DNA from 3 places in the Streptomyces sp. NBC_00286 genome. Region 2 is predicted to be linked to each of the others. Evidence: predicted binding sites of a transcription regulator. Region 2 holds the regulator's gene; each other region holds the start of a gene.

Region 1 (7,507 bases), 3.1 Mb from region 2:
CCCCGCCCGGTCGCCACCGCCGCGACGGTCGCCGACCACCTCGACCACATGCGCGAGGCCGCCGGAATCGACCACATCGGCATCGGCGGCGACTACGACGGCACAGCCTTCACCCCCGACGACCTGCACGACGTCTCGGGCTACCCGAACCTCATCGCCGAACTCCTGAACCGGGGTTGGTCAAAGCCGGACCTCGCCAAGCTGACCTGGCAGAACGCGGTACGAGTGCTGGGGGCGGCGGCGGACGTGGCACGCGATGAGCGCTCCCGCAGGGGTCCGTCGAACGCGACACTGGTGCAACTGGACGGCTAAGCGGCCTTCTGCCGTTGGACGGGATGCCCGATCAGCATGGTCGGAGCCCCCTTCATGCGCGTCAGGAACACGGTCGCCGAGTTCGGCCCTTGCGGCTTCACCTTGCGCCGGAGTTCCTCCGGCTCGACCGCCGAGCCGCGCTTCTTGACGGTGAGGATGCCGACGTCACGCTCCCGTAGCAACGCCTTCAACCTCTTTACGTTGAAGGGGAGTTGATCCGTGATCTCGTAGGCGGTGGCGTACGGGGTCGAGGTCACGGCGTCCGCGGTGACGTACGCGATCGTCTCGTCGAGCAGCCCGCCGCCTACCTCCTCGGCGACCTCCGCGACCAGGTGCGCACGGATGACGGCACCGTCAGGCTCGTACAAGTACCGCCCCGGCGGCCGCACTTGAGGATCGGGCAGCCCACGCCCGCGCAGGCTGCGCGGCCCGGGCAGCAGGGTGGCACGCACAACCCCGGGTTCGGTGCCGAACCACAGCACCGCCTCCTTCACATCCCCGGCATCCGAGACCCACTCGGCCTCGGCCTCGCCCGGAACCGCCTCGTGCGGAATCCCGGGCGCGATCTTCAGCGCGGCCCGAGGCGCCTTGCGGGCCGCATCGACGGCCCAGGTGAGAGGCGGCGAATAAGCCTCAGGATCGAAGATCCGCCCCCGTCCACCCCTCCTGGCGGGATCGACGAAGACCGCGTCGTACGAGGACGTATCGACCTCCGTGACATTCGCCTCCCGTACGTCGATCAGGTCGCCGAGCCCCAGCTCTTCGGCGTTCGCTCGCGCCACCGCGCAGGTCAGCGGGTCGCGATCGACAGCCAGGACACGTACCCCCGCGCGGGCGAGGGCGATGGCGTCCCCGCCGATGCCACAGCAGAGATCGGCGACGGACCGTACGCCGAGGTCCGTGAAACGCTTCGCCCGGTACGCCGCGACCGTCGCCCGAGTCGCCTGCTCGACCCCATTCGCGGTGAAGAACATCCGCCCGGCGTCAGCGCCCCCGAACTTCGCCACCGCCCGCTGCCGCCACCGCGCCTGCGCGATCGCCGCGGACACGAGCTCGGCGGGATGCTCCCGCCGCAACCGCGTGGCCACGGCCAGCTCCTGCGCCGGTTCGACCTCCCGCACCTCGTCGAGCAGAAACCGTCCGCGGTCGGTGAGCAGCGCGGCGAAGGAGGCCAGGGGGTCGTGATCGTCCACGGCCCCATTGTGGGCCAGTCGGTGGACGGTACGCGCCCGGTGGGCGGTGTCGAGGGCTCGTACGGCGCATGGCCTGTGAGGATCCGGGGCCATGCGATCGGTACGACAAGATGGCAAAGTCGGCTTCCGTCGCGCCCTGGCCACGGCCGTACTCGCGTCCGCACTGCTGGCCACAGGCGCCACCGGCTGCGCCCGCCCCGTCGCCCCGGCCGAACACCTCGACAGGCTCGACAAGAAGGCGACATCGACGGTACGAACCCACGGCGTCCCGGCCGCGACGTACCGCCGCTGGGGCCTCCCCGCCCCGCTCGCCCCGGCACCGGAACCACCCGCCCGCCCCGACGTACGCCCCGCGGGTCCGGGCCTGCCGCCCGTCGTCGACCGTGTCCCCACCCGCGACAAGGTCGTCTTCCTGACCTTCGACGACGGCGCCGAGCGCGACCCGCGGTTCGTCGACCTGGTCCGCGAACTCCGGCTGCCGGTCAGCATGTTCCTCACGGACAGCGTCGTAGGACCGGGATACGCGCACTTCGGCCGCCTGCGCGCGGTAGGCGCAAGCGTCCAGAACCACACCCTGGACCACCCCTACCTGCCCAGCCTCCCCTACGCCGGCCAACGAGCCGAGATCTGCGGCCAACAGGACAAACTCAAGCACCGCTTCGGAATCCGCCCCCACCTGTTCCGCCCCCCATACGGCGCCTACAACGACGACACGCTCAGAGCGGCAGCGGACTGCGGAGTAGCGGCGGTGGTCCTGTGGAGCGACGCGAAGCGCCTACGGCCGGGCGACATCCTCCACTGCCCGGAGGGCCGCGACGGCGCAACCCTCGCGGAGACGACGACGCGAATGCTGAACCACATCCAGCAGCAGGGCTTCACGGTGGCAAGGCTGGAGGATTACCTCTGAGGCTTTCTGCGGGGCCAGGAGGCGGGGCGGGGGCGCAGTCGACGCGCAATCTCCAACCGGCCCAGCCATATTCAGCCCGTCTGGGGGCACCTCCCAGCGGTAGCTGGGGGAGTTTGAGGACGAGGCCGAAGGCCGATACGGGGGTCTGGGGGCGGAGCCCCCAGTGGACGCCGGCACCAACGCAGGGTGCCCAAAACCTGCGAACACGCCGGAGGCGATTGGCACTCCGCTTGACCGAGTGCTAATCGCGGTCATAGTCTCAGGTCTGGCACTCCCCACTGGAGAGTGCCAACAACGCGACGGGCAGGTCCGGCACCCGCGACGACGGATCGACCTGGTCGCCACCTCAGACAGTTAACCCCGTGAGATCTCCGAAGGGGGAGGTCGGATCGTGACGACCGCCAGCTCCAAGGTTGCCATCAAGCCGCTCGAGGACCGCATTGTGGTCCAGGCCGTCGAGGCCGAGCAGACCACGGCCTCGGGCCTGGTCATCCCGGACACTGCGAAGGAGAAGCCCCAGGAGGGCGTCGTCCTTGCCGTGGGCCCGGGCCGGTTCGAGAACGGCGAGCGCCTGCCGCTCGACGTGAAGACCGGCGACATCGTGCTGTACAGCAAGTACGGCGGCACCGAAGTGAAGTACAGCGGCGAGGAGTACCTCGTCCTCTCGGCTCGCGACGTGCTCGCGATCATCGAGAAGTAATTCACCCAGGTTTGCTTTGAACCGCGCCCCTGGCCCCCTGCGACCACTAAGAAGCCGGGCGCCGGGGGCGCGGTTCGTTTTTTCCGAAAGGACTGACTCAGCTCCATGGCGAAGATCCTGAAGTTCGACGAGGACGCCCGTCGCGCCCTCGAGCGCGGCGTCAACAAGCTGGCCGACACGGTCAAGGTGACCATCGGCCCCAAGGGCCGCAACGTCGTGATCGACAAGAAGTTCGGCGCGCCCACCATCACCAACGACGGCGTCACCATCGCCCGCGAGGTCGAGGTCGAGGACCCGTACGAGAACCTCGGCGTCCAGCTGGTGAAGGAGGTGGCGACCAAGACCAACGACGTGGCGGGTGACGGTACGACCACCGCCACCGTGCTGGCCCAGGCGCTGGTGCGTGAGGGTCTGCGGAACGTCGCCGCCGGCGCGTCCCCCGCCGCCCTGAAGAAGGGCATCGACGCGGCCGTCGCCGCGATCTCCGAGGACCTCCTCGCGACCGCCCGCCCGATCGACGAGAAGGCCGACATCGCCGCCGTCGCCGGTCTTTCCGCCCAGGACCCGCAGGTCGGCGAGCTGATCGCCGAGGCGATGGACAAGGTCGGCAAGGACGGTGTCATCACCGTCGAGGAGTCCAACACCTTCGGTCTCGAGCTGGACTTCACCGAGGGCATGGCCTTCGACAAGGGCTACCTGTCGCCGTACTTCGTGACGGACCAGGAGCGTATGGAGGCCGTCCTCGACGACCCGTACATCCTGATCCACCAGGGCAAGATCTCCTCCATCCAGGACATGCTGCCGCTGCTGGAGAAGATCATCCAGACCAACTCCTCCAAGCCGCTGCTGATCATCGCCGAGGACGTCGAGGGCGAGGCCCTGTCGACCCTGGTCGTGAACAAGATCCGCGGCACGTTCAACGCGGTGGCCGTGAAGGCCCCCGGCTTCGGCGACCGCCGCAAGGCGATGCTCGGCGACATGGCCACCCTCACCGGTGCCACCGTCATCGCCGAGGAGGTCGGCCTCAAGCTGGACCAGGCCGGTCTCGACGTGCTGGGCACCGCCCGCCGCGTGACCGTCACCAAGGACGACACGACGATCGTCGACGGCGGCGGCAAGTCCGACGACGTCGCGGGCCGCGTCAACCAGATCAAGGCCGAGATCGAGACCACGGACTCCGACTGGGACCGCGAGAAGCTCCAGGAGCGCCTCGCGAAGCTGGCCGGCGGCGTCTGCGTGATCCGCGTGGGCGCGGCCACCGAGGTCGAGCTCAAGGAGAAGAAGCACCGCCTGGAGGACGCCATCTCCGCGACCCGCGCCGCGGTCGAGGAGGGCATCGTCGCCGGTGGTGGCGCCGCGCTCGTCCACGCCGCGAAGGTCCTGGAGGGCTCCCTCGGCAAGACCGGCGACGAGGCCACCGGTGTCGCCGTCGTCCGCAAGGCCGCCGTCGAGCCGCTGCGCTGGATCGCGGAGAACGCGGGCCTCGAGGGCTACGTGATCACCTCCAAGGTGGCCGAGCTCGACAAGAACCAGGGCTTCAACGCCGCGACCGGCGACTACGGCGACCTCGTCAAGCAGGGCGTCATCGACCCGGTCAAGGTCACCCGCTCCGCCCTGGAGAACGCCGCCTCCATCGCCTCCCTGCTCCTGACGACCGAGACCCTGGTCGTCGAGAAGCCGGCCGAGGAGGAGCCGGAGGCCGCGGGCCACGGCCACGGTCACTCCCACTGAGGCTCGGACAGCTCGGACACTAGGGCGGTACGTCCCTGACGACGCCCGGAGAGAGGCCCGGTACCCCACGCGCGTGGGGTACCGGGCCTCTCTCAATTCGCCCTAGATCTCGAGCTGGTCGAGCACCCCGAGCTGGGCCATCAGCCCCAGCCGGTCGTACTGCCACCAGCCCTCGACGATCTTGCCGTCCTCCTGGCAGCGGAAGACGGTCGTCCCGGTCATGCTGACCGTCCTGCCGGTCGACGGAATCCCCAGGAAGTCACCCTTGTGGGTGCCGTTCCAGGTCCAGCGCGTGCAGACCCGGTCGCCCTGGGTGATCTGGTCCTCGACGGTGAACGTGAAGTCGAACGCTCCGCGCCACATCCCCATCTCGCGCCGCATCGCGTCGAGTCCGATGGTGTCCTGGTCGTTGGCGGGATCGTGGTCGTGGTAGTTCTCCGCGATCAGGTCGTTGAGCGGGGGCAGTTCACCCTTCGTGCCGATCGCCTCGAAGAGCCTGCGGATATTCGCCGCGTACAGCTGCTCGTCCCGTACGACATCCAGGTCCGTGAACGTCGGCATCTCCTCGCAGAGCGCCACCAGCTGGCGGAAGACCTCGTCCGTCTCGGGCAGATTCGAGTTCCGCATCGCCTCCTCGTACGACGGGAACTCGACGATCTCGATGATGTGCGACGAGTCGGACCGGTCCTTGCCGATCAGACTGTGCGTCGCCGTCCGCTTCCCCTTGGTCCGCTCGACCCAGGTGTCCATCAGCCGGTTCACCTCGTCGAACCGGCTCGTCTTGCAGTCGATGAGTTGCACAAAGGTCATGACGCCGCCTCCAGCCCCCCTGACTCCGGCTGAATCCCCCATTTTAGTGAAAATCGCCCAGCGGTGTCTTAGTTGAATTGGCGACGTGAATGGGGGCAATGCGGTGGCGACCGGGTGTTACTGCGGCCCGTATTTCCTTCCCGCCCTCGAACTGACCCCGCCGAGCAGACCGCGCGGGGCCACTTTCACCAAGCCCATGATGGCCTTGTAACGCGGATCGGGAATGGACAGCGACTTGCCGCGGGCCAGGTCCGCGAGGGCCGCCGTGGCCACTTTGTCGGCGTCGAGCCACATCCAGTCGGGGATGTTGTCCGTTCCCATCCCGGCCCGCTCATGGAACTCCGTACGCACAAAGCCGGGGCACAGCGCCATCAGCCGGACCCCCGACCCCGCCAGGTCCTTCGCCACGCCCTGGGTGAACTGCACGACCCAGGCCTTCGACGCCCCGTAGGTGCCACGCGGCAGAAACGCCGCCACCGACGCGACGTTGACGACACCCCCACGACCGCGGTCCCGCATGGATTCCGTCGCCGCCGAGGTCAGCCGGAGCACCGCCTCGCAGTGCACCTTGAGCATCGTCAGCTCGTCCGCCATCGGTACGTCCAGAAAGCGGCCCTTGTTGCCGAAGCCGGCGTTGTTGATCAGCAGGTCGACCGGGTGCTTACGGTCCGAGAGGCGGGCGGCCACCGCCTCGATGCCGTCGTCCGTCGCCAGGTCCGCCGACAGCACCTCTGCCTCGATGCCGTGCCGGTCGTGCAACTCGGTCGCCTGCTCACCGAGCCGCTTCTTGTCACGCGCCACCAGCACGAGGTTGTGGCCGTCGGAGGCCAGGCGTCGCGCGAAGGCGGCACCGATGCCCGCGGTCGATCCCGTAATCAGAGCCGTTGTCATGCCCCAAGGTTATTGAGTGCGCGTCGGCCCGACCGCACCGGATTCCCGAATTCCGCCCTACCGGGATGACGATCCGTCAACTCTGCCGCGCCATATAGGCCCGCGCCCTCTCGATCGCCTCCGGATGCAGCGCGTCACCCGCCGCGAGCAGCCGCGGCAGCAGCTCCCGCACGGTTGTGACCGCCCGGAACTGGAAGGCGACGGTCACCTCGTGGTCCGGCCGGTGCACGATCTCGATCGGATCCCCGGCCCGTATCTCCCCCGGCTCGATCACTCGCAGATACGCGCCGGGCGCCCCCTTCCGCGTGAACCGCCTGACCCACCCCTTCTCCCCGAGATGGCCCTGGAAGGTGTTGCAGGGAATCCGCCCGCTGGTGACCTCGAGGACCACCTCGGAACCGATCCGCCAGCGCTCCCCGATCTTCGCGCCGGTCACATCGAGTCCCTCCGTCGTGAGGTTCTCGCCGAACGTGCCACTGGCCAGCGTGTGCCCCAACTCCCGCTCCCAGTCGTCGAGATCCTCGCGTGCGAAGGCGTACACGGCCTGGTGATCCCCGCCGTGATGCTTCGTGTGACACACGGCGTCCCCGGCCACCCCACTGGCGCCGACCCCCTTGGGCCCGGGCGCCGTCACCCGCACCGGCCCGTCCACCGGCCGCTTGTCGATCCCGGTCACGCGCTCCGGCTGATCCGTGTGCTCGGTGACCTCGGGCCGGCCCAGATTCAACGACAGAAGCTTCATGCCAGCACGCTAGGCGAGGGCGACCAAAGGCGCGACGCAATATTCAGCTACGTACCCAAGATGCGCTTATGCTCAGGACGTGATCGAAGCCCGTCATCTCCGTGTGCTGCGCGCCGTGGCCGCCACCGGCTCCTTCTCGGCGGCGGGGCGCGAGCTGGGCTGCACGCAGCCCGCCGTCAGCCAGCAGATGAAGGCCCTGGAAGCCTCCGTCGGTACGCCGC
Region 2 (7,507 bases):
CGGGCAGCTCGACGAGGACCTGGTCGCCGCGCTCACCGCGCAGCTGCTCGTGCCCCGCCTCGCCGACTGGTGCGCGGTGTGGCTCGAGGACGAGACCCCGGGCCGGCCCGACGGTGGCCTGGCCGGCGGGCCACGCCTCGCCCGCGTCTGGCACGGCAGCGAGAACCGCATCGAGGAACTGCGCCTCTTCCTGGAGAAGGACCCGCTGCGCGTACCCGACTCGGCGGGCTCCAGCCCCGTCCCCGTCCCCTGGCCCGGACAGGCGCTCGGCGCGGGCGCGGACAGCGGTACGGCACTCGCGTACCGGCTGATCGCGGGCGGCCGGCCGCTCGGCACGCTCGTCATCGGACGGACGGGGCTCGTCCGCTTCCCCGACGAGATCACAGGGCTCGTCGAGGACCTCAGCCGCCGGGTCTCGCTCGCCATCGGGGCGGCCCGGCAGTACGCGCGACAGGCCACCATCAGCCGCGTACTGCAGCGTGGCCTGCTGCCCGGCGCGGTCGCCGAGATACCGGGCGTACGCAGCGCGCTCGTCTACGAGCCGTGCGACAAGGGCGGACCGAGCGGTGACTTCTACGACCTCTTCCCGGCCGGAGACGGACGCTGGTGCTTCGCGCTCGGCGACGTCCAGGGCAAGGGGCCCGAGGCCGCCGTCGTCATCGGCCTCGCGCGGCCCTGGCTGCGGCTGCTCGCCCGCGAGGGGTACGAGGTCCCCGACGTACTCGACCGCCTCAACCAGCTGCTCCTCGACGACGCGACCGAGGCCGCGGACGCCGCCGCCCGCTCCCTGGTGGCGGCCGGCGCTCCCGGCCTCGCCGACGAAGGTCCGCAGAACCGGTTCCTCTCCCTGCTGTACGGCGAGCTGGTCCCCCACGACGGCGGTGTGCACTGCACCATCGCCTCCGCCGGGCATCCGCTGCCGCTGGTCCTGGAACCCTGCGGCAAGGTGCTCACCGAGGTGGCTCAGCCGCAGACGCTGCTCGGCGTCTTCGAGGACGCCACGTACACGTACGGAAGCTTCGAGCTGCGCCCCGGCGACAGCCTCCTGTGCGTCACGGACGGGGTGACGGAGCGGCGCAGCGGCGCCCGGCAGTTCGACGACTCCGAGGGGCTCGCCACCGTCCTCAGCGGCTGCGCGGGGCTGAGTGCCGAGCTGATCGCCGAGCGGATCCGGCGACTGGTGCACGAATTCGGGCCGAAGCCGCCGGAGGACGATCTGGCGCTGCTGGTGCTGCAGGCGGAGTAGACGGCGTAGTCGGTGCCAGGGGTGCTGGACAATGGAAGGCATGCCTTCCGCACTTCCCGACGGTGAGCCCGTCCCCGACGACGGGACGCTGCCCGCGCACGCCCTGGCGGGCGCCGCCGCGCGCCCCCTCGGGTTCTACCTCCACGTGCCGTACTGCGCGACGCGCTGCGGCTACTGCGACTTCAACACGTACACCGCGACCGAGCTGCGCGGCAGCGGGGGCGTGCTCGCCTCCCGCGACAACTACGCCTCGACCCTGATCGACGAGGTGCGGCTGGCCCGCAAGGTCCTGGGCGACGACCCCCGTCCCGTCCGCACGGTCTTCGTCGGGGGCGGTACGCCGACTCTGCTGGCCGCCGGTGATCTCGTACGGATGCTGGGGGCTATCCGGGATGAGTTCGGGCTCGCGGAGGATGCGGAGATCACGACGGAGGCGAATCCGGAGTCGGTGGATCCTGCGTATCTGGCCGCGCTGCGGGCCGGGGGTTTCAACCGGATCTCGTTCGGGATGCAGAGTGCGCGGCAGCATGTGCTGAAGGTGCTGGACCGTACGCATACGCCGGGGCGACCCGAGGCGTGTGTCGCGGAGGCGCGGGCGGCTGGCTTCGAGCACGTGAACCTGGATCTGATCTACGGCACGCCCGGGGAGTCGGATGACGACTGGCGGGCGTCGTTGGAGGCGGCTCTGGGGGCCGGGCCGGATCATGTGTCGGCGTACGCGTTGATCGTCGAGGAAGGGACGCAGTTGGCGCGGCGGATTCGGCGCGGTGAGGTTCCGATGACGGATGACGACGTCCACGCGGACCGGTATCTGATCGCGGACGAGGTGCTGGCGGGGGCCGGGTTCGAGTGGTACGAGGTGTCGAACTGGGCCACGTCGCGGGCCGGGCGGTGCCTGCACAACGAGTTGTACTGGCGGGGGGCCGACTGGTGGGGGGCCGGGCCCGGGGCTCACAGTCACGTCGGCGGGGTGCGGTGGTGGAACGTCAAGCATCCCGGTGCGTACGCCGGGCGCCTTGCGGAGGGCCGCTCACCGGGAGCCGGACGGGAACTGCTGTCCGAGGAGGACCGCCGCGTGGAGCGCATCCTCCTGGAGCTGCGGCTCCGGGAGGGCGCGCCGCTTTCCCTGCTGCACCCCGAGGGCCTCGCGGCTTCACGCCGCGCGCTGTCCGAGGGGCTTCTGGCGGAGGGGCCGTACGACGAGGGGCGGGCTGTTCTTACGTTGCGGGGGCGGTTGCTGGCGGATGCGGTGGTGAGGGATCTGGTCGACTGACCGGCCACCCCCGCGTAGGCGGGGACCACGAACTCCTGGGCCGGGTGGAAGAGCTGATCGACGGAACACCTCCGCGTCGGCGGAGAACCAGTCGACCAGTCCCGTCCTACTAAACGCAGAGATGGCAGTCAGGTCACGGTGACGTGGTCGATCAGGCGCTCCACCGAGCCCAGGAGTTCCGGTTCCAGGTCCCTGTACGAGCGCACCGAGTCAAGGATCCGCCCCCACGCCGCCCCCGTGTTCTCCGGCCACCCCAGCGCCTGGCACACCCCCGTCTTCCAGTCCTGCCCGCGCGGGACCCGGGGCCACCCCTCAATCCCCACCGACGACGGCTTCACCGCCTCCCAGACGTCGATGTACGGATGGCCCACCACCAACGCGTACTCACTCGTCACCGCCTCCGCGATACGCGACTCCTTGCTGCCCGGCACCAGGTGGTCCACCAGGACGCCCAGGCGGGCATCGGCGCCAGGGTCGAAATCAGCCACGATCGACGGGAGGTCGTCGATGCCCTCCAGGTACTCCACGACTACGCCCTCGATGCGCAGATCGTCGCCCCACACCTTCTCGACCAGTTCCGCGTCGTGGCGCCCCTCCACGTAGATCCGCCCGGCACGGGCCACGCGGGCGCGGGCGCCGGGGACGGCCACCGAGCCGGAGGCGGTACGCGTGGGACGTACCGGCGCCGACGACGGACGTACGAGCGTCACCACCCGCCCCTCCAGCAGAAAGCCACGCGGCTCCAGCGGGAACACCCGGTGCTTGCCGAAGCGGTCCTCCAGCGTGACCGTTGCCGCCTCGCAGCGGATCACGGCGCCGCAGAAGCCGGTGCCGGGCTCCTCGACGACGAGGCCGGGCTCGGCCGGGACCTCCGGTACAGGCCCACGCTTCTTCCAGGGAGGAGTCAGATCCGGTGAGTACTGGCGCATTCGGCAGACGATACCGATACGACCTTCATCACACCCCGAAACGCCTTGCCAACGCGTCCCGTTGGGCCCGGACGAAGCCCGCGTCCACCGCGGCGCCGTGCCCGGGGACGTACACCGCGTCCTCGCCGCCCAGGGCCAGCAGCCGGTCCAGGGCCGCGGGCCAGTGGGACGGTACGGCGTCGGGGCCGGCCTGCGGTTCGCCGGACTCCTCGACCAGGTCGCCGCAGAAGACGACCTCGCGGGCCTCGAGAGCTTCAGGGGAGGGGACCGCACCAGGTCCGCCGGGGCTGCCGGGCCCGGCGGGAACCAGCACCGCCAGATCGTGCGGCGTATGCCCAGGCCCCACATTCGCCAGCAGCACCTGCCGCCCGCCGCCCAGGTCCAGCGTCCACTCGCCGGACACCAGATGCCGCGGCCGGACGAGGAGATCCGTCGCCTCGGCCGCCTCGCGCGGGTCCGCGCCGTTGCGCACCGCATCCGCGCGCAGCTCATCGCGGTCGTCAGCCAGCACCTTGTCCACGCCCACCGCCCCGAAGACCTCGACCCCCGCGAACGCCGCCGCCCCGAGGACGTGGTCGAAGTGTGCGTGCGTGAGCGCGAGATGGGTCACCCTGCCACCTCCGAGGAGCGCTTGCGCCTCCGTACGCAGCCGTACGCCCTCCCGCACGCTCGACCCCGCGTCGATCATGAGCGCCGCCCCCTCGCCGACGACCAGCCCGACCGTGCAGTCCCACCCGGGAAGACGGCACCGCCCGACCCCGGGGGCCAGCTCCTCCCACCCCGCCTCCGCCCAGACCGTGTTCAGCATCGCGCGGACTCTTCCCAAGTCACCGTCATGCAACGACGCTAGCTGTATGTCCCCGACAGAGCAGGACATGCCCGTACACCTCGGATCGGCGGCTCACGCCCGCCCTTGCCGGGGCGCTACCCCACGGCCGTACACTTGAGCCGGGATGCTGGCACTCTTGCGCGCTGAGTGCCAAGCGAAGAACACGGGAGACCAGCTGGAGGTGTGCGCGATGCTCAGTGAACGCAGGCTCGAAGTGCTCCGCGCCATCGTCCAGGACTATGTGGGCACGGAGGAGCCGGTGGGTTCCAAGGCGCTCACCGAGCGACACAGCCTCGGGGTCTCCCCGGCGACGGTGCGCAACGACATGGCGGCGCTGGAGGACGAGGGCTACATCGCGCAGCCGCACACCAGCGCCGGACGCATCCCCACGGACAAGGGCTACCGCCTGTTCGTCGACAAGCTCGCGGGCGTCAAGCCGATGACGGCGCCCGAGCGACGGGCGATCCAGAACTTCCTGGACGGCGCCGTCGATCTGGACGACGTGGTGGGCCGGACCGTACGGCTGCTGGCGCAGCTCACCCGGCAGGTGGCGGTTGTGCAGTATCCGTCGCTGACGCGCTCGACGGTGCGGCACGTGGAGCTGCTGTCGCTGGCTCCGGCCCGCGTCATGCTTGTACTGATCACGGACACGGGACGGGTCGAGCAGCGCATGATCGACTGCCCGGCGCCGTTCGGGGAGACGTCGCTGGCGGATCTACGCGCGCGGCTCAACAGCCGGGTCGCGGGCCGCCGTTTCACGGACGTCCCGAACCTGGTGCAGGACCTGCCGGAGGCCTTCGAGGCCGAGGACCGCGGCACGGTCTCGACGGTGCTCTCCACCCTTCTGGAGACGCTCGTCGAGGAGACCGAGGAGCGGCTGATGATCGGCGGCACCGCCAATCTCACCCGCTTCGGACATGACTTTCCCCTCACGATCCGGCCCGTTCTGGAAGCATTGGAGGAGCAGGTCGTCCTCCTCAGACTCCTTGGCGAGGCAAGCGATTCGGGCATGACGGTGCGCATCGGTCATGAGAACGCCTATGAGGGACTCAACTCCACTTCGGTCGTCTCTGTCGGTTACGGTTCGGGCGGCGAGGCAGTAGCCAAACTCGGCGTGGTCGGACCGACCCGCATGGATTACCCGGGAACGATGGGAGCGGTACGAGCGGTGGCACGGTACGTCGGACAGATCCTGGCGGAGTCGTAAGTGGCCACGGACTACTACGCCGTACTCGGCGTGCGCCGCGATGCGTCACAGGACGAGATCAAGAAGGCCTTCCGGAGGCTCGCCCGCGAGCTCCATCCGGACGTCAATCCCGATCCGAAGACGCAGGAGCGGTTCAAGGAGATCAACGCCGCGTACGAGGTGTTGTCGGACCCGCAGAAGAAGCAGGTCTACGACCTCGGCGGCGACCCGCTGTCCCAGGCGGCCGGCGGTGGCGCGGGCGGCTTCGGCGCGGGCGGTTTCGGGAACTTCTCGGACATCATGGACGCGTTCTTCGGTACGGCGTCCCAGCGCGGCCCGCGCTCGCGCACCCGGCGCGGCCAGGACGCGATGATCCGTCTGGAGATCGAGCTCGACGAGGCGGCCTTCGGGACGACGAAGGACATCCAGGTCGACACGGCCATCGTCTGCACCACCTGCAGCGGCGAGGGCGCGGCTCCGGGGACCTCGGCGCAGACGTGTGACATGTGCCGCGGCCGCGGTGAGGTCTCCCAGGTCACGCGGTCCTTCCTCGGCCAGGTCATGACGTCCCGGCCCTGCCCGCAGTGCCAGGGCTTCGGCACGGTCGTACCGAACCCGTGCCCGGAGTGCGCGGGCGACGGGCGCGTACGCTCCCGCCGGACCCTGACCGTGAAGATCCCCGCCGGTGTCGACAACGGCACGCGGATCCAGCTCGCCGGAGAGGGCGAGGTCGGCCCCGGTGGCGGGCCCGCCGGTGACCTCTACGTCGAGATCCACGAGGTCCCGCACCCCGCCTTCCAGCGTCGCGGCGACGATCTGCACTGCACGGTCACCCTCCCGATGACCGCGGCGGCGCTCGGCACGAAGGTCCCGCTGGAGACGCTCGACGGCATGGAGGAGGTCGACATCCGCCCGGGCACGCAGTCCGGCCAGTCGATCCCGCTGCACGGTCGAGGCATCACGCATTTGCGCGGCGGCGGTCGCGGTGACCTCATCGTCCACGTCGAGGTCATGACCCCGAGCAAGCTCGACGTGGAGCAGGAACGGCTGCTGCGCGAGCTGGCCAAGCTGCGGGGGGAGGAGCGGCCTACGGGGCAGTTCCAGCCGGGGCAGCAGGGGTTGTTCTCGCGCCTCAAGGATGCGTTCAACGGGCGCTGACGGCAGGTCCTTCTCGCACGCCTCCGGAGGCCTCTGAGCACGGCTTGATCTCGTGCCCGGAGGCCTCCGCCGTATGTGCTGACCGGCGCCCATTCCTCTGGCGTATGCCGGGCGGAAGGCCGGATTCGGTCCTCTTGGAGTGACGTGACAACATGCCGTCATGTCCTCCGCGCTGACCGATCTTTTCCCCCTTCCGATCGTGCAGGCCCCGATGGCGGGCGGCGTCTCCGTGCCGCAGCTCGCCGCGGCCGTGTCCGAGGCAGGGGGGCTCGGTTTTCTCGCCGCCGGCTACAAAACGGCCGACGGCATGTACCAGGAGATCAAGCAACTCCGCGGGGCGACGAACCGGCCCTTCGGCGTAAACCTCTTCATGCCGCAGCCCGAGTACGCCGACCCCGCCGCCGTCGAGGTCTACGCCAACCAGCTGGCCGGCGAGTCCGCCTGGTACGAGACCAAGCTGGGCGACCCAGACAGCGGACGCGACGACGGCTACGACGCCAAACTCGCCGTACTCCTCGACAACCCGGTGCCGATCGTCTCCTTCCACTTCGGCTGCCCCACGCGCGAGGTCCTGGACTCCCTCGCCCGCGCCGGCACGTTCACCATGGTCACCGCGACCACCGTCGAGGAGGCGCAGGCCGTGCAGCGGGCGGGCGCCGACGCGGTGATCGTGCAGGGCGTCGAGGCGGGCGGCCACCAGGGCACCCACCGCGACAACCCCGAGACGGACGGCGCCGGCATCGGACTGCTCTCCCTGATCGCACAGGTCCGCGAGGCTGTGCAGATCCCGATCGTCGCGGCCGGCGGCATGATGCGCGGCGGCCAGATCGCCGGCGCACTCGCCGCGGGCGCCACCGCCGCCCAGCTCGGCACGGCCTTCCTCGCC
Region 3 (7,507 bases), 2.5 Mb from region 2:
TACCTACGCCGCCTTCCGCTCCGCGTACTCCTCGATCTCCGCCATAGGCGGCCGTTCCTCCGTGTCCACCGAATACGTACGCGGTGCGAATCCCGCATCCACCCGCTCGAACTGCGTGATCCGCGGCCGTACGAGATGGCCGCGGGCCAGTCGCAGCTGGGCCGTGCGGTAGATCGCGGCGGCCATGCGGCCGAGGGCCTGGCCGTCCTGGTGGCGGTGTTTGCGGACGCCCACGTCGACCTGGGCGAGGGCGTCGAGGCCCACCAAGTGCAGGGCGTCGATCAGCATGCCCAGCTCGACCCCGTACCCGACCGGGAACGGCAACTGCTCCAGCAGCGAGCGGCGGGCCGCGTACTCGCCGCCGAGCGGCTGTACGAAGCCGGCGAGCTGCGGCCAGTGCATGTTCAGCAGCGGGCGGGCCATGAGTTCCGTAACGCGGCCGCCCTGGCCTGCGGCGGTCCTGCCGGAGGTGGGGTCGCCCGGCAGGTTCAGCGGGCGGTCGTACATCGCCTTGACGAGGTCCACGCCCGGATCGGTGAGCAGCGGGCCGACGATTCCCGAGACGAAGTCCGCGGAGAACTCCTTCAGGTCCGCGTCGATGAAGGCGATGATGTCCCCGCTCGTGACCAGCAGCGAGCGCCACAGGACCTCGCCCTTGCCGGGGACGGCCGGCATCCGCGGGAGTATGTCGTCGCGGTGTACGACGCGGGCGCCCGCGTCGGCGGCGACCTCGGAGGTACGGTCCGTCGAGCCCGAGTCGATCACCACGATCTCGTCGACGAGGGGCACCTTCTTGGTCATCAGCTCGCGGCGGATCACGGCGACGATCTCGCCGACGGTCTCCTCCTCGTTGAGCGCGGGCAGTACGACGCTCACCGTGGAGTTGGCCGCGCGTTTCGCGGCGATGAGCTTCTTCAGCGGGCGGTCGCCAACGGACCAGGAGCGCGTGTTCAGCCAGCGCTCGACGTCTTCCAGCACGTGCGGCTCTCCCTTGCATTGGACCGGGTCGCGAGTGCCCACTGCGGCAGAAGGCTGATGTGACTGTCATCTCGCGGTTCGGACTGGTCTCTCCACGATCCAGGCCTTCGGTTACAGTCTTGAACAACGCTGATGACCATCGCATGTCGCGGGTCGTCCAGCCGACAACCACATACTCACAACCGAATAGCGCTCATCCAGAGGGGCAGAGGGATACGGCCCGTTGAAGCCCCGGCAACCCTCCAGCCGGTCTCGTACCGATCGAAGATGATCGATTCCGCGAGGCTCCCGGCTAGTGAAGGTGCCAAATCCGTCTCACGGCGAGATGCGTCGTGAGGAAGATGAGGAGAAAGGGCCTCGCCTCACATGGCTGCGCAGACAGTTGCAAGCACCACGAACGCTGACACCTCCGCCGACTCGGCGAACTCCACGGCCTCCACGGACTCTGTAGACCTCGGCCCCGCCGCCGCGCTCTCCTGCCGCGAATGCGGGCACCGCGTCCCGCTCGGCCCCGTCTTCGCCTGCGAGGAGTGTTTCGGCCCGCTGGAGATCGCGTACGACTTCTCGGCATACGACACCGAGGAACTCCGTAAGCGCATCGAAGCGGGCCCCGCGAACATCTGGCGGTACGCGCCTCTCCTGCCCGTCCCCGCGGACGTGGCCACGAAGCCGAACATCAACCCCGGCTGGACCAAGCTCGTCAAGGCCGACAACCTCGCGCGCGAACTGGGCGTCGACCCCGGCAAGCTCTTCGTGAAGGACGACTCCGGCAACCCGACGCACTCCTTCAAGGACCGCGTCGTCGCCCAGGCCATCGAGGCCGCCCGTGCCTTCAACTTCACGACCCTCTCCTGCTCCTCCACGGGCAACCTCGCCGGGGCCGTCGGCGCCGCCGCCGCCCGCGCCGGCTTCCGCTCCTGCGTGTTCATCCCGCACGACCTGGAGCAGGGCAAGGTCGTCATGGCCGCGGTCTACGGCGGCGAACTCGTCGGCATCGAGGGCAACTACGACGACGTGAACCGCTTCTGCTCCGAGCTGATCGGCGACCCGGCCGGCGAGGGCTGGGGCTTCGTCAACGTCAACCTGCGCCCGTACTACGCCGAGGGCTCCAAGACCCTCGCGTACGAGATCTGCGAGCAGCTCGGCTGGCAGCTCCCCGACCAGCTGGTGGTGCCCATCGCCTCCGGCTCGCAGCTCACGAAGATCGACAAGGGTCTGCAGGAGCTGATCAAGCTCGGGCTCGTCGAGGACAAGCCGTACAAGATCTTCGGCGCCCAGGCCGAAGGGTGCTCGCCGGTGTCCGTCGCCTACAAGGCGGGCCATGAGGTCGTACGGCCCCAGAAGCCGGACACGATCGCGAAGTCGCTCGCGATCGGTAACCCTGCCGATGGTCCGTACGTGCTGGACATCGCGCGTCGTACCGGGGGTGCCGTCGAGGACGTCAACGACGAGCAGATCGTGGACGCGATCAAGCTGCTGGCGCGGACCGAGGGGATCTTCGCGGAGACCGCCGGTGGTGTGACGGTGGGGGTTGCGCGCAAGCTGATCGAGAACGGTGTGCTGGATCCGGCGCTGACCACGGTCGTCCTGAACACGGGTGACGGTCTGAAGACCCTCGACGCCGTGGCCGGCACGGGTCTTACCGCGACGATCCGGCCCAGCCTCGACTCGTTCCGAGAGGCCGGCCTCGCGTAGCGCTTCGCGGGAAGGGCTGTATTCACGCTGCGGGCCGGTGGGGCTGGTCGCTCCCCCGCTCTCGGCTTCGCTCGAGCGGGGGGACCCCATGAGCGGGGGGACCCCCATCGCGGCGGAGCCGCAAATGTCACCGCCCCGCGCCCCTGAAGGGGCGCTCTACTCGACCGGAGGTCATAACCCCATGAGCGTCAACGTTCGCATCCCCACCATCCTTCGCACCTACACCGGCGGCAAGGCCGAGGTCGCCGCCGAAGGGTCGACCCTCGCCGAGGTCATCGCCGACCTGGAGAAGAACCACACCGGTATCGCGGCGCGCGTCCTGGACGACCAGGGCAAGCTGCGGCGGTTCGTCAACGTGTACGTGAACGATGACGATGTGCGGTTCGAGCAGGGGCTGGAGACGGCGACGCCCGACGGGGCCGGCGTCTCGATCATTCCGGCCGTTGCCGGAGGCTGATCGTTACCTTCGGTAATGCAGGTAACTCAGGGTTCATCGAATTGCCCCCTCCGTGAGTTAAACGGAGGGGGCAATTCTATATGGTTGAGCACGGTACAGTTGGGGAACGTGGTGCTCCTCGGGGCCGAATGCATGTGCATTCCTGATTGGCCCCCGATAAGAAGTAGCCAAAGTGTGCAGGTCTTTTGCGTCATTCGCTCCTTTTATGGAGCCCGACTTGCCCCCCTCTAGGGTGAATTCTCCGTACATTCCGGATCGGCGATGGCCAAGATTTCTCCTCCGACTGACCTGTTGCAGACGGCAGTTGGGCAGATACATTCAGCCGCGGTCGACGCGTTCCGGCGCACACCCCCAACCGTTGGGGGGTGAGGTCTGACCCGGATCCGCGAAGTGCGGATCTGTGCAAGGGCCAGTAATAGGGGAGTTAGGCATGGCTCAGGGCACCGTCAAGTGGTTCAACGCGGAGAAGGGGTACGGCTTCATCGCGGTCGACGGTGGTGCGGATGTATTCGTCCACTACAGCGCGATTCAGATGGACGGCTACCGCACCCTGGAGGAAGGTCAGCGAGTTGAGTTCGAAATCTCGCAGGGCCAGAAGGGGCCGCAGGCGGACATGGTCCGCGTGGCCGGCTGAAGCACGCGCCGACTGATCTGCAGCGACACGTTCTTCTTCCGAAGGGCTCGTACCTCAAGGGGTACGGGCCCTTCGGCATGCCTGCGGGCCCCTCCCGGACACCCCCGGGGCAGGCCTCTCACTCCCCGATAGCCGCTTGCTCCCACCCGCCACCCGACCACCGCCCCTCACGGAGCCCGCTCCGCGGGCGCTGCGTTGAACGGCCACCCGACCACCACCCCTCAACGAGCCCGCTCCGCGGGCGCGCCTTGCACTCGGGGGGGTCGAGTGCTAATCATTGGCGTTAGCACTCTGAAGGTGAGAGTGACAACGAGGACCGGGTCGGTGAGGCCCGCAGGCCAAGTGGGGCAAGGAACCACGGGGCAGGCAGGCCGTCCGTCGCGGGCGCCAGCGCGGTCCGGAGCAATCCACCCCAGTCCGGGAGGACCACTTCACATGGCCAAGATCATCGCGTTCGACGAGGAGGCGCGGCGAGGCCTCGAGCGCGGCATGAACCAGCTCGCGGACGCCGTAAAGGTGACACTCGGCCCCAAGGGCCGCAACGTCGTCCTCGAGAAGAAGTGGGGCGCCCCCACGATCACCAACGACGGTGTCTCCATCGCCAAGGAGATCGAGCTCGAGGACCCGTACGAGAAGATCGGCGCCGAGCTGGTCAAGGAGGTCGCGAAGAAGACGGACGACGTCGCCGGTGACGGCACGACGACCGCGACCGTCCTGGCCCAGGCGCTGGTCAAGGAAGGCCTCCGCAACGTCGCCGCCGGTGCCAACCCCATGGCTCTGAAGCGCGGTATCGAGAAGGCCGTCGAGGCGGTCTCCGGTGCCCTGCTCGACCAGGCCAAGGACGTGGAGACCAAGGAGCAGATCGCTTCGACCGCCTCCATCTCCGCCGCCGACACCCAGATCGGCGAGCTCATCGCCGAGGCCATGGACAAGGTCGGCAAGGAAGGCGTCATCACCGTCGAGGAGTCCCAGACCTTCGGTCTGGAGCTGGAGCTCACCGAGGGTATGCGCTTCGACAAGGGCTACATCTCGGCGTACTTCGCCACCGACATGGAGCGTATGGAGGCCGTCCTCGACGACCCGTACATCCTTATCGCCAACTCGAAGATTTCCGCGGTCAAGGACCTGCTGCCGCTCCTCGAGAAGGTCATGCAGTCCGGCAAGCCGCTGCTGATCATCGCCGAGGACGTCGAGGGCGAGGCCCTGTCGACCCTGGTCGTCAACAAGATCCGCGGCACCTTCAAGTCCGTCGCCGTCAAGGCTCCGGGCTTCGGTGACCGCCGTAAGGCCATGCTCGGCGACATCGCCATCCTCACGGGCGGCGAGGTCATCTCCGAGGAGGTCGGCCTCAAGCTGGAGAACGCGACCCTGGACCTCCTGGGCCGCGCCCGCAAGGTCGTCATCACCAAGGACGAGACCACGATCGTCGACGGTGCCGGCGACACCGAGCAGGTCGGCGGCCGGGTCAACCAGATCCGCGCCGAGATCGAGAACTCCGACTCGGACTACGACCGCGAGAAGCTCCAGGAGCGCCTGGCGAAGCTGGCCGGCGGCGTGGCCGTCATCAAGGCCGGTGCCGCCACCGAGGTCGAGCTCAAGGAGCGCAAGCACCGTATCGAGGACGCCGTTCGCAACGCGAAGGCCGCCGTCGAGGAGGGCATCGTCGCCGGTGGTGGCGTGGCCCTGCTCCAGGCCGCCACGGTCTTCGAGAAGCTGGAGCTCGAGGGTGACGAGGCGACCGGCGCCAACGCCGTGAAGCTCGCCCTGGAGGCCCCGCTCAAGCAGATCGCCGTCAACGGTGGTCTCGAGGGTGGCGTCGTCGTGGAGAAGGTCCGCAACCTTCAGGTCGGCCACGGTCTGAACGCCGCGACCGGCGAGTACGTCGACATGATCGCCGAGGGCATCATCGACCCGGCGAAGGTCACGCGTTCCGCCCTGCAGAACGCCGCGTCCATCGCCGCGCTGTTCCTCACCACCGAGGCCGTCATCGCCGACAAGCCGGAGAAGGCGGGCGCCGCCCCGGCCGGCGGCGGCATGCCAGGCGGTGACATGGACTTCTGATCCGGTTCTTCCACCGGGTCGGACCCTCCCCCAAGCTCTCGGCTTCGTTCGAGAAGGGGGGACCCCCAGTCCAGTACCGAGGGCGGCATCCCTGTTCGTGGGGGTGCCGCCCTCGGGCGTGCCTGGATCACAGTGGGCATTTGGTTGTGGAAATGGCCGACTTCAGACCATGGGCCCACTGTCGAGGACTCCGACGACGTGCACTTCCCTCCGATCCGGGTGCGGCAGGTAGGTGACAGTGAGGCCGATGTCCCGCCACATCGTGACGTACGCGCCTCTGGCGAGGCGTCCTGGCGGAGGCCACCCTGTGTCGATCGCCTGGCCGGCGTCGGTGGCGAGATCGAGGAACCGTTTGATGGCGACCGCGTGACGTTCGGGATCACGCCCCCGAAGCTGTTCGAGGCTTTCGTCCGCATGCTGCCCGAAGAACAAGATCTACTTCGGTGGGGTCACGGTGCTTCGGCCCTCTTCGCAATGTCGTCGAGCGAGACAAGGTTGCGCCCGGCTTCCGAGTCGGCGAGACGGTCATCCCAGTCCGGGGTCATGGCAACGGCCCACCACGCGTCGATGATGTCTTCCCGCTCCTGGCTTGTCGCGGCCTGCCCGAAAGCGGTTCGGAACTCCATGCGGGCTGAAGCCGAGGGCAGGGCAGCCATGATGCCGTCGACGGTACGTGGTACCTGGAGAGGCGCCGACGGTACCGGCTCTGCAGGCTGTGCGGTCATGCGGATCTCCTCGGATCGGTCTCCAGGTACGCCACGGTACCGGGCGGCAAGACGTGGAGAGGAGGGGTCGTATGCCCCTGCGGAGCAGACCGGGGCTCTCCGGTACGTGGCCGGATGCTCCCACGCAACGGCGTGGGTCATGACGCTGCCTCGCCGCGCTCCTCGGCCTCCAGCCGCGCCATGAAGGCGTCATGGGTGAGCGCCGGTCCTGTGGGGGAGGCCTCGCGCTCCCGAGCCTGCGCGATGTCCGCCTCGTCGTGCAGTCGCTGCAGTTCTTCGAGTTCGCCGGGAGAGCTATGCGCATCTGCGACTGCGTGCTTTGGGTTCATGTGGTGGTCCTTTCGCGGGAGCGGCACGCCGCGCGGAGTTCGGCGACGCGGGCGTGGACCGCTGAGGGTGACAAGGGCGTGGCGGGGCGGGTGGGCTCGGCCTCGCCCCGGCACGGGCCGCAAACGCCGCCCGGCAGGGCCTCCGGGCGGCCCGGGGCGCCGCACTTCGCGCACTCCAGTACGCGAAGGGGTGGGCGGGTGGCGGCCGGTGCGGGCTCGGGTGGGAGCTTGCTGGTCAGGCGGTTGCGGACGAGGGCGGCCGGGCTGTGGACCGGGGTCGGGAGGCCTGCGGTCAGGGCCTGGAGTACGTGCTCGTCGGTGGCGCCCCTCGCGAACCACTCCGTGAGCAGCGGGGCGAGGTCTGCGCAGGCCTTGGCCGACAGGGACAGGGCCGGGGTCGCACGGCCGAGGGCCGCGAGGAGGATGTACGCGCGAGAGCGGGTGGGGCCGCCCTGCCTGTCAGGGGGTTCCGGTGACTCCTTCGGTACGTCCCCCCGCGTGAACGCCGCCCACCAGTCGTCGTCCCGTGCCGTCCGTGAGAACCACGTTCGGGTGATCCAGCGTGGGCTTCCCGAGTCGGCCAGGTGTTCGCGGCCCCGGCGCAAGTGGCCTGTCCGCTGAAGGTTGT

What was found. Region 2 encodes HrcA, which represses chaperone genes, less so after heat shock. Its sites were predicted from a motif close to TTNGCACTCNGNNNNNCNGAGTGCNAA; they were not measured.
Region 1: groES (co-chaperone GroES) is a predicted target of HrcA. The motif match lies at 2,631-2,657, and genes of this name have one in related genera.
Region 3: groL (chaperonin GroEL) is a predicted target of HrcA. The motif match lies at 4,012-4,038, and genes of this name have one in related genera.

The regions. Positions count from the first base shown of each region.
Region 1 covers NZ_CP108054.1:3,833,729-3,841,235, reverse strand. Annotated here, with positions in the region: gene OHT21_RS17350 (dipeptidase) at 1-312, shown strand, start outside; gene OHT21_RS17345 (class I SAM-dependent methyltransferase) at 309-1,598, opposite strand; gene OHT21_RS17340 (polysaccharide deacetylase family protein) at 1,597-2,412, shown strand; gene groES (co-chaperone GroES) at 2,804-3,112, shown strand; gene groL (chaperonin GroEL) at 3,218-4,843, shown strand; gene OHT21_RS17325 (ester cyclase) at 4,946-5,653, opposite strand; gene OHT21_RS17320 (SDR family NAD(P)-dependent oxidoreductase) at 5,771-6,544, opposite strand; gene OHT21_RS17315 (MOSC domain-containing protein) at 6,621-7,286, opposite strand; gene OHT21_RS17310 (LysR family transcriptional regulator) at 7,366-7,507, shown strand, end outside.
Region 2 covers NZ_CP108054.1:6,931,095-6,938,601, forward strand. Annotated here, with positions in the region: gene OHT21_RS31480 (SpoIIE family protein phosphatase) at 1-1,246, shown strand, start outside; gene hemW (radical SAM family heme chaperone HemW) at 1,287-2,519, shown strand; gene OHT21_RS31490 (DUF3097 domain-containing protein) at 2,648-3,448, opposite strand; gene OHT21_RS31495 (MBL fold metallo-hydrolase) at 3,477-4,256, opposite strand; gene hrcA (heat-inducible transcriptional repressor HrcA) at 4,468-5,484, shown strand; gene dnaJ (molecular chaperone DnaJ) at 5,485-6,621, shown strand; gene OHT21_RS31510 (nitronate monooxygenase) at 6,782-7,507, shown strand, end outside.
Region 3 covers NZ_CP108054.1:4,446,907-4,454,413, reverse strand. Annotated here, with positions in the region: gene OHT21_RS20200 (glucosyl-3-phosphoglycerate synthase) at 4-978, opposite strand; SAM riboswitch class I at 1,169-1,326, shown strand; gene thrC (threonine synthase) at 1,345-2,673, shown strand; gene OHT21_RS20190 (MoaD/ThiS family protein) at 2,855-3,130, shown strand; gene OHT21_RS20185 (cold-shock protein) at 3,561-3,764, shown strand; gene groL (chaperonin GroEL) at 4,200-5,825, shown strand; gene OHT21_RS20175 (hypothetical protein) at 5,988-6,257, opposite strand; gene OHT21_RS20170 (hypothetical protein) at 6,275-6,550, opposite strand; gene OHT21_RS20165 (hypothetical protein) at 6,688-6,879, opposite strand; gene OHT21_RS20160 (hypothetical protein) at 6,876-7,507, opposite strand, start outside.